Regions from separate parts of the Azoarcus sp. KH32C genome, predicted to be linked through region 3. Evidence: riboswitches for the same ligand, from Rfam matches in the RefSeq annotation. Region 3 holds a riboswitch; each other region holds the start of a gene.
What was found. Region 3 has a riboswitch for cobalamin ahead of cobD (threonine-phosphate decarboxylase CobD). Riboswitches for the same ligand answer to the same signal wherever they lie in the genome.
Positions count from the first base shown of each region.

Region 1: another riboswitch for cobalamin. It lies ahead of bluB (5,6-dimethylbenzimidazole synthase); the one in region 3 lies ahead of cobD (threonine-phosphate decarboxylase CobD).
Region 2: another riboswitch for cobalamin. It lies ahead of AZKH_RS03025 (TonB-dependent receptor); the one in region 3 lies ahead of cobD (threonine-phosphate decarboxylase CobD).

Region 1 covers NC_020516.1:1,063,870-1,067,144, reverse strand. The annotation lists gene AZKH_RS04810 (cache domain-containing protein) at 1-43, opposite strand, end outside; gene pyk (pyruvate kinase) at 231-1,679, shown strand; cobalamin riboswitch at 1,719-1,923, shown strand; gene bluB (5,6-dimethylbenzimidazole synthase) at 1,967-2,722, shown strand; gene fba (class II fructose-bisphosphate aldolase) at 3,119-3,275, shown strand, end outside.
Region 2 covers NC_020516.1:680,548-683,822, forward strand. The annotation lists gene AZKH_RS03010 (diguanylate cyclase) at 1-102, opposite strand, end outside; gene cobU (bifunctional adenosylcobinamide kinase/adenosylcobinamide-phosphate guanylyltransferase) at 313-864, opposite strand; cobalamin riboswitch at 949-1,194, shown strand; gene AZKH_RS03025 (TonB-dependent receptor) at 1,321-3,255, shown strand.
Region 3 covers NC_020548.1:220,682-223,956, reverse strand. The annotation lists gene AZKH_RS23850 (hypothetical protein) at 1-19, shown strand, start outside; gene cobD (threonine-phosphate decarboxylase CobD) at 239-1,225, opposite strand; cobalamin riboswitch at 1,347-1,556, opposite strand; gene AZKH_RS23840 (GlxA family transcriptional regulator) at 1,583-2,638, opposite strand; gene purU (formyltetrahydrofolate deformylase) at 2,832-3,275, shown strand, end outside.

The DNA of each region.
Region 1 (3,275 bases), on a different replicon from region 3:
TCAGGACTGGCACACAGAGTGATGCGAGGAAAGCAGATTTCATGGCGTTCGAAGGTCCGGAGGCTGGATTGATGAAAGCAAAATTATAGGAAGCAACAGCATCTGTCGATAGGCTGGCGTAGGCAGGTTCGCACGAATCCGACCGGCGGCGAAACGCCGCCCCGTCGGTCTCGTCGCCGAGTCGTGGAGGTAGAATCGTGTCCTCGGATGCATATCGACACGGAGACAGCATGCCCCGCCACACCAAGATCGTCGCCACCCTCGGTCCCGCCTCGACTGATCCGCAAGTCCTCGAACGCATGGTGCATGCCGGCATCGACGTCGTGCGGATGAATTTTTCGCATGGCAAGGCGGAAGACCACATCGCGCGGGCAGCGGCGATTCGCGAAGCGGCGGCGCGGTGCGGACGCTCGGTCGGCATCCTCGGCGACCTGCAGGGGCCGAAGATCCGCGTCGGCAAGTTCGCCGGCGACCGCGTGCATCTGCAAAAGGACGCCCCCTTCATTCTCGATGCCCGATGCGAGCTGGGCGACATCGGCCGCGTCGGCCTCGACTACAAGAACCTGCCGAAGGACGTCAAGGCGGGCGATGTGCTGCTGCTCGACGACGGGCGCCTCAAGCTCGTCGTCGATCGCGTCATCGGCCACGAGATCCACACGACGGTGCGCGTGGGCGGCGAACTGTCCAACAACAAGGGCATCAACCGCCAGGGCGGCGGCCTGACCGCGCCGGCACTGACCGCGAAGGACATGGACGACATCAAGACGGCCGCCGAGATCGGCGTCGATTTCGTTGCGGTCTCTTTCCCGAAGAGCGCGGCCGACATGTACATGGCGCGCCAGCTGCTGCGTGCCGCGGGTTCCGAGGCGCTGCTGATCGCGAAGATCGAGCGCACCGAGGCGGTGGCCAACCTCGACGAGATCCTCGACGCCTCGGACGGCATCATGGTCGCGCGCGGTGACCTCGCGGTCGAAGTCGGCGACGCCGCGGTGCCGGCGCTGCAAAAGAAGATGATCCGCGCCGCACGCGACCGCAACAAGCTCACGATCACGGCGACGCAGATGATGGAGTCGATGATCACGAGTCCGGTGCCGACGCGCGCCGAAGTCTCGGACGTCGCCAACGCGGTGCTCGACGGCAGCGATGCGGTGATGCTGTCGGCGGAGACCGCCTCCGGCAAGTACCCGGTCGAGGTCGTCGAGGCGATGAGCCGGGTCTGCCTCGAAGCGGAGAAGTCTTCGGACGTCACGCTGGATCGCGACGTCCTCGACCGCGTCTTCACGCGCATCGACCAGTCGATCGCGATGGCCGCGATCTGGACCGCCTGGCACCTCAAGGTGAAAGCCATCGCCTCGCTGACCCAGACCGGCTCGACGGCGCTGTGGATGAGCCGTCTGAACAGCGGCGTGCCGATCTATGCGCTGACCCCGGAAGCCTCGGCCCGCAACCAGATGACGTTGTACCGTGAGGTCTTCCCGCTGCTGATGTCGCAGACGCATCAGGACCGCGACGTGCTGCTGTGGGAAGCCGAGCAGATCCTGCTCGACCAGGGCGTCGTCGAGCGCGGCGACCTGATCGTGCTGACCATCGGCGAGCCGATCGGCACCTCGGGCGGCACGAACACGCTGAAGATCGTACGCGTGGGCGAGCATCCGGCGCCGCATCTCACCGAGCAATAAGCTCCGCGGTCCGCGCGCGGCTGCTACACTGCCGCGCTCGACCAGACATTGCCTCCGGGTGCCTGCCATCGGCAGGAGAATCGGAAATGCGGTGAGGCGCCTTCGAAAGATCGCGCCGATTCCGCAACGTGCCCAACGCTGTGAGGGGGACCGCCGCCGCAACATGCCACTGCCCGTCCGGGCGGGAAGGCGCGGCGCGGGACGAACCCGAGTCAGAAGACCGGCCCGGAGGCACATTGCGGCAGGCAGGCCCGCCTGTCGCCCACCGTGCTTCAGAAGGGGAATCCATGAACGGCACACACCCGGGCCACCAGGCTCATCACCACTTCGACGACGCCGAGCGCGCGACCGTCTATCGCAACATCCTCGCGCGGCGCGACGTCCGCGGCCAGTTCCTGCCCAATCCGGTTGCCGACGACATGCTCGCTCGCATCCTCACCGCGGCCCACTTCGCGCCCTCGGTCGGCTTCATGCAGCCATGGAGCTTCGTCGTGATCCGCGACATGGCCGTCAAGCAGCAGGTGCATGCCGCCTTCGCCGAGGCCAATGCCGAAGCGGCGCAGATGTTCGAAGGCAAGCAGCGCGAGGTGTACTCCGGCCTGCGCCTGCAAGGCATCCTCGAAGCGCCCGTGAATCTCTGCATCACCTGCGACCGCGACCGCGCCGGCCCGGTCGTCATCGGACGCACGCACATCAAGGCGATGGACCTCTACAGCACGGTCTGCGCGGTGCAGAACCTGTGGCTCGCGGCGCGCGCCGAGGGCCTCGGCGTCGGCTGGGTCAGCATCTACCGCCAGGCACGCATCCGCGAGATCCTCGGCCTGCCCCAACGCATCATTCCGGTCGCCTACCTGTGCGTCGGACACGTCAGCCATTTCCTCGACCAGCCCGAACTGCAGACCGCCGGATGGCGTCCGCGCCTCCCGCTCGACGAGCTCGTGCACTTCGACGGCTGGGGCGGTGCGGCACCCGAAGGCGAAGGGCTTCGGCAAGCCCTCAGGCAAGCGCAACATCGCGCCGCACAAGGCATTCCGCCTATCTGAGGAGGTGAGTTAACCCCGCGTTGAGAGAGGCCGACTCGTCGTCCGCGGCAAGCGCGCCCTCACCTGCGCATCCCTACCGGCGGGCTACTCCGAAGGAACCATCGGCCTGAAGGACGCTCCAATTAAAGCCAACAAACTCGGTTTCGGTTCGGGCATGCCGGACGACCGCGAGATTCCCGTCACCGGACGTGTTGATGCGGCAACGCAGGCGGAGTTGCTCAAGTAAGGTAACCCCCTCCAACCCCGTCTGTGGCGGCCGCGATGGCCCGGAGCGAGCTCCGGGCCATTTTCTTGTGCGCCGCCATGCCGCGCGCGAAGCCCATCGGGTGCCGACTGACGTTAAAATGCGCAGTTAGTCGCACAAAGTTGTGCCAGAAAACCAATCGGAGAAGTCCCATGCCCCTCGTTTCCATGCGCCAGCTGCTCGATCACGCCGCCGAAAACGGCTACGGCTTGCCGGCGTTCAACGTCAATAATCTGGAACAGGTCCAGGCGATCATGGAAGCCGCGGCCGAACTCGACAGCCCCGTGATCATGCAGGCTTCGGCCGGCG
Region 2 (3,275 bases), on a different replicon from region 3:
CATGACGCCGGCGATTCCGCCGGTGAGGAACGAGGCGGCCGACCCCGGTGCCGTGTCTGCGGCGAAGCTCGCGGTCGCTGCAAATGCCAGGATGGCGAGCAAGGAGGACGCTACTGCTTGCCCAGTCCCTTTTAGCGGTTTGTGTAAGCTGTGCCGAGTCTTCCCGCCGCCGAACATTTGCGTCTCTCTGCCAGTCTCTTGTCCATCGGCGATTGTATGGGCTCGCCGGACGCTTGGGGCAAACTAAATGCACTTCGAGTGCCCCTTTTCGGGCGGGAAAGTCGATATTCGACCCGAGCTACCGGAAAGCCCTTACCCGTTTCCCTTTAGCACGAGCGGTAGCCCGGCGGCGACGAAGGTGACGCGCGCGCAGGCGGACGCCAGCGCCTGATTGAGGCGCCCGGCTTCGTCGCGGAAGAGGCGGCCGAGCGGCGTTTCGGGGACGAGGCCGAGGCCGACTTCGTTGGAGACGAGCAGCACCTCTCCTGCCACCTCGGGCAGCAGGTCGAGCAGAGCGGTGCGTTCGGCCTGCAGTTGCTGCAGGCTGCCGGCGTCGGGCGGTTCGGGGAGGTTCTCGGCGCCGGCCATCAGGTTGAGCAGCCACAGCGTGACGCAGTCGACGATCACGCAACGGCCTTCGCGGGCCTCGTCGCGCAGCGTCTCGGCGAGTGCGACGGGGGTTTCGACAGTGCGCCAGTGGCTCGGCCGGTCGTCGCGATGGCGGCGGATGCGGGCGGCCATTTCGGCATCGAGGGCTTCGGCGGTGGCGATCACGGTGACCGGCAGGCCGCTGGCGCGGGCGAGGTTTTCGGCGAGGCGACTCTTGCCGGAGCGGGCGCCGCCGAGGATCAGGTGTGCGGGCATGTCCTTGGAATTGCGAAGGTTTTCCGCGCTGCGGAAAGTGATGGAACAGGGTAAACAGGGTATTATCCGCCCTCGCGCCCCGAATGGGGTGTGCGTGTGTAAGGTGCCCGACGGCGTTAGTGCCTAGGGTTAAACGGGAAACAGGTGCGTGACCGGCTCTCATGCCGGTGCGACAAGGCCTGTGCTGCCCCCGCAACGGTAAGTGGACGCAAGGCGCATCCAACCGCCACTGGACGGACGTCCGGGAAGGCGATGCGACCGGTCCGGCGCTCGCGACGAGCGACGGCCAGCCCACGAGCCCGGATACCGGCCTCGACACGCGATGGCGGAAGTGCCGCGGGGTGGCGGCGACGGGCGTGGTGTTTCGCGGCTCCCGGCGCGTATGCCCGGCGGACGCTTCCTTGTTGAAATGACCGGGGAGCGGGGACGCTGACTCCGGTGCAGGGAGAATCCCCAATGAACATCCGCTTGTCCGCAACCGCCGTCGCGGTGGCTGCTGCCTTTCCGTTTGCCTCCGTCGCGCTCGCGGCCGACGAGGCCGTCGGCGAAACCGTGATCGTGTCCGCGAACCGCATCGACACCCCCGACGTCGCCGCGACCTATGCCTCGGAAGTGCACACCCGCAAGGACATCGAGCGCTCGGGCGCGACTTCGCTTGTCGACTACCTTAATCGCCAGTCGTCCGTGCAGCTGACGCCGAACTTCGGCAACCGCTTCACGCCCAGCATCAACATGCGCGGTTACGGCACCAACGACGGCTTCCAGAACGTCGTGATCTCGATCGACGGACGCCGCCTCAACAACATCGACATGGTGCCGCAGCTGGTCGGTGCGATTCCGCTCGAAGATATCGACCGCATCGAGATCACCAAGGGCAGCGGCTCGGTCGCGTACGGCGACGGCGCGACCGCCGGCTCGATCCAGATCTACACCAAGCCGCGCACCGGCGCGAGCATCGACGTCAATGTCGGCAACCACGAAGCCCTTGGCACGAGCGGCTACGCCGGCTACGTCGGTGAGCGCTTCACGGTTTCTGCGACCGCCGAACACACCGAGCATGGCGGCTTCAGCGACAAGGATCCGTCGGGACACAAGGACGAGTCGACCTCCGACAACTGGCGTGCGAGCCTGACAGGCCGCCCCATCGACCGCCTCAAGCTGACCCTCGACACGGGCGACGCGCGCATCGACCTGCGCTACCCGAATTCGCTGACGCTCGCGCAGTTCCGCGACGATCCGGGAATGAACACGGGCCGCAACTACACGCACCAGTTCTTCCGGGACGGCTATTGGGCGGTCGGCGCCGAATACGATTTCGCGTCCAACTGGCGCCTGACAGCACGTCACAACGACGAAGACAAGCGCTCGGAATTCCTGCAGTTCAGCTTCCGTACCGATTCCCGCTACCTGTCGGACGACATCGCGCTGCAGTACCTCGGCGACGCGCTGGCAGTGACCACCGGCGTGCAGACCTTCGACGGCGAGCGCACCGACGGTTTCAGCGAAACGACGAAGAAGAACGAGGCGGTGTTCGTGCAGGGCCAGTACGAGATGGGCCGGCTGACGCTGTCTGCGGGGGCGCGGCGCGAGCGGGTCGAGTATGAGTACGATCCGTCCTTCGGCTCGCGGCTGAAGGACGACAAGCAGCTGTCGTCGTGGGACCTCGGCGCGAACTACCGCATCGACGACGTCCTGTCGGTGTTCGGCAACTACAACGCGTCCTACCAGGCGCCGGACATCGACCGCTTCTTCGCCTTCGACCCGGTCACCTTCGAGACCATCTTCAACGGCCTGATCAAGCCGGCGAAGGTCCGCACCGTGACGCTCGGATTCAACCATGTGCTGCCGACGAACCGGCTGAAAGTCGGCGTTTTCCATGCCGATCTTAACGACGAGATCTACTTCAACGCGTCGACCTTCACCAACACCAACATCGACAAGTCGCACAAGTACGGCCTCGAAGTGCAGGACACCTGGCGCATCTCGCCGATCCTGACCGGCGTGCTGAACTACTCGTGGACGCGCGCGATCATCGACCGCGAGAACATGGGCGGCGGCGCCTTCGATGGCAAGGAACTGCCGGGCGTGCCGCGCAACAACGTCGTGCTGGGCCTGAATGTCGCGGTCGGCGACCAGGGCAATCTCTACGTCTCGCACACCTGGCGCAGCAAGACCTGGGCGGCGAACGACTTCGACAACAACAACGCCCAGCGTCAGCGCGCCTACCAGTCGACCGACGTCGCCTATCGCCATCGCCTGAACAAGGTCGAGCTGTATGCGGCCGTATCCAACCTGTTCAACTACAAAAACGGCACCTGGGTGCGCGACGACGCGATATATCCGGTCGACTTCGAGCGTACCTGGAAGCTCGGCGCGAAGCTGTCGTTCTGACGCCCGCCCGAGTGGTGACA
Region 3 (3,275 bases):
CGACACAGGCTTGCTTTGAACCTATTCAACCGCAGGACAAGGAGACGGACCATGTCGCAATTCTGGGGGTATCCGGGAGCGGACACGCTCGCATTGATCGTCATTTTCGCGTTGAGTCTGGTGCCGCTCTACCATGCGCGCACGTTCGTGACGAAGATCTAGCCAACATCAGTCGGGTCCGCGAGGCGATGCCCTCTCTGAAGGGCGTCGCCTCAAGACGGGCTCATGTTCGACCTGCTTACCGCCATTCCGAAATTGCCACGGCGAGGCGCTGCCAGTCGATCTCGTTGGCCGGCAGCCCGAATCGAACCAGCGGCTGAGGATCGTAATGGCGGACGAGAATGGCCCGTTCGGCAAAGTGCTTGACCAGCGAATGGGCCCGGTCGGTCGTGACCGTGGCGAACAGCGGCGTTCCGGCGACCTGGCCGAGCGGCGCCAGGAGTTGCTGCAGGCGCCGCCCCTCGGCCAAAAGCGTCTCTCGCGTCTCTGCCTGCCACTTGCGATCGGCAAGCGCCTGCTTGGTGACCTCACGGGACGGCCCGGCGACGGCCCAGGGGCCGATGATCTCGCGTAGCCGGACAAGGATTTCCCGCGCGGCGAATGCGAAACCCACCCGCGCGCCGGCCAGGCCGAAGAATTTCCCCGGAGAACGCAGCACGATCAGGTTGGGTGCCTCCGCACTGCCGGCCAGGGCGGCAACGCTATCCGCGGGCAGAGGGTCGGCGAAAGCCTCATCCACCACCAGCCAGCCGCCCCGACCTTGGAGCTCCTTGGCTGCGCCCAGGATGGCGGGGCGCGGATGCGACCCGGCGGTCGGGTTGTTCGGATTGCATAAGACGACAACCGGAGTTTCGGCTTCGAGCGCTTGCGCCAGATCGGCATATGCCATGTGCCGGACCTCGTGCCCGGCCTTCGTCCAGGCCTGGGGATGCTCGTTGTAGAGCGGTCCCAAGACGGCCACCGAGGCCCGCGGGAAGAGAGAGGGCAGCGTCTGGATGGCGGCCTGCGACCCCGGCACAGGCAGCAGGCGCGCGCTGCCGTAATACGTTGCTGCGGCGGCTTCGAGACCGTCATCCTCTTCCGGCAGGCGCTGCCAACAGGCCGGCGACAAGCTCGGCACCGGCCAGCCGCGCGGGTTGATGCCGGTCGAAAGGTCGAGCCATTCCGCGGGAGGAATGCCGTATTGAAGGGACGCGGCAATGACGCGGCCACCGTGGTAAAGCATGGAGAGCTCCGGTAAACAGCGAAACGGTGTACGGAGGGGAAAGGTCTTGCAGGTCGGAAGAATGGCGGTGGACAGACGGACCGGGTGCCAGTCATCAGATGCATTCCCGTTACCCCGGGGAATCGCAACAATTCATCTGGGCCGGTCTTCTGGCTTGCCCTCAGTCTTCTCCGGCCGCCTTCCCGTGCATTGCACAGTGGCTTGAGGCGGAGTCGTCAGGCTTACAGCAGCGGGGGCTGCGCCGGAATGTCTTGTCGTCCAAGAGTCACCGGCTTCCCGTTTCACCCGCTCCACGACCGTGGAGGCAGGCACCCATCATCAAAGTATATCCACCGCCAAAGTCGTTTGGGAAGCGTTTCAGGGACGCCTACGGCCGACTTGCGAAGGTGACATGCCGAAGAACTCGCGGTAGCAGCGACTGAAATGGGGGGCGCTCGTGAAGCCGCAGGCGATCGCAACGGTGGTAATCGGCTCGTTGGTCTGCTGCAGCAGGCGCCGTGCGCGAGTGAGGCGGGTTTCGAGGTAGTAGCGTGACGGCGTCGTGTTCATGTAGCGCTGGAACAGACGATCGATCTGGCGCCGCGAGGTCTTTGCGTGGAGCGCCAGATCGTCAATGCTCAAGGGCTCCTCGATATTGCTCTTCATCAGCTGCAGCACGTTTTGAAGCACATCGGGAAAGGTCGGGTTATCCACCAGGGTCGGCATCGGACTGTCAGGCAGATCGTCGAGCGTCCGGTCGCAGGAGAGGATCTCCTCGATGCCACGCACCATCTCCTCGCCGTGGTGATGCCGGATCACCGCGAGCATCATGCCCAGGGCGCTGTTGGCCCCGGCGGACGAGATGCGATCGCGGTCGATCACGAATGGATTCGGCAGGAGCCTGACCTGCGGGCGCAGCTCCTCGAGGCCGGCGCGGCTGTCCGGATGCACGGTGCAGGAATAGCCGTCCAACAGGCCTGCGTGTGCAAGCAGGTAGCTGCCGTTCCACAGGCTGCCCAGGATCACCCGGCGCCTCGCCACCTCGCGCAGCTTTTCGAGGACCGGACGTCCGGGTTCCAGCTTCGAGCGGAAGCCGCCGCAGATGATCAGGATGTCGAGATCGTTGGCGTCCAGCGCGGGCAGGGCTCCATCGACCGAAATGTTGATGCCCAGGTCACTGCGCACCGTGGCCCCCTCCAGGGCGTACGTTTCGAAGCGATAGAGCGGCTTGTGGCTGACCAGGTTGGCCGTCACGATCGCGTCGACGGCGCCGGTGAAGGCCATCATCGAAAAATGTTCGAGCAGCACGAACGCGATCCGGCGACAGATGGGCGGGTGCGCATCGTCGGACAATTGGCCCTGCAAGTAGGCCTGATTGCTATGTCGTAAGCCGCTGTCGAAGCTGCGCGGGGCTTGGCGCGCTTTGTCACCCATATCCGTCTCCAATTGTCTGCTTGTGCCTGGGCCGCCAAAAAATATACAGCAGATTTTCGGATCTCCCCCTGCGCGATCCGCCGCGACGACGGATGTCGTGCGCTGGCTGCAGACTGTCCCAATCAGGCAAGCGACGATCAGCCGGAAGATTAGATTCTTCTGTGGTGGATTCAGGAGACACGCAATGTCAGTCATGACGGAAGGCAAGAACATCTACGTACTCAAAGCGAGCTGCAAGGGCGTGATCGGCACGGTCTCGCGCATTTCGACTTTTCTCGCCGAGCGCCACTGCTACATCATGGAGATGGCCCAGTTCGACGACATCCTGACCGGGCGCTTCTTCGTGCGGACGGTGTTTTCGACGACCCCCGAGCGCACACCGTCATTCGACGAGCTCAAGCGCGTCTTCGGCGAGGAACTGCCGCAGGCCGAAGAGGACTTCGAATGGGAAATGCACGACACCCTGGCGCGCCCGAAGGTGCTGCTGATGGTGTCGAAGTTCGACCATTGCCTGGACGATCTGCTGTACCGGCATCGCACCGGCGAGCTGAAGATGGACGTGCCGGCGATCGTGTCGAACCATCCCGATCTGCGCCCGCTCGCTGAGTGGCACGGCATCCCCTTTCATCACCTGCCG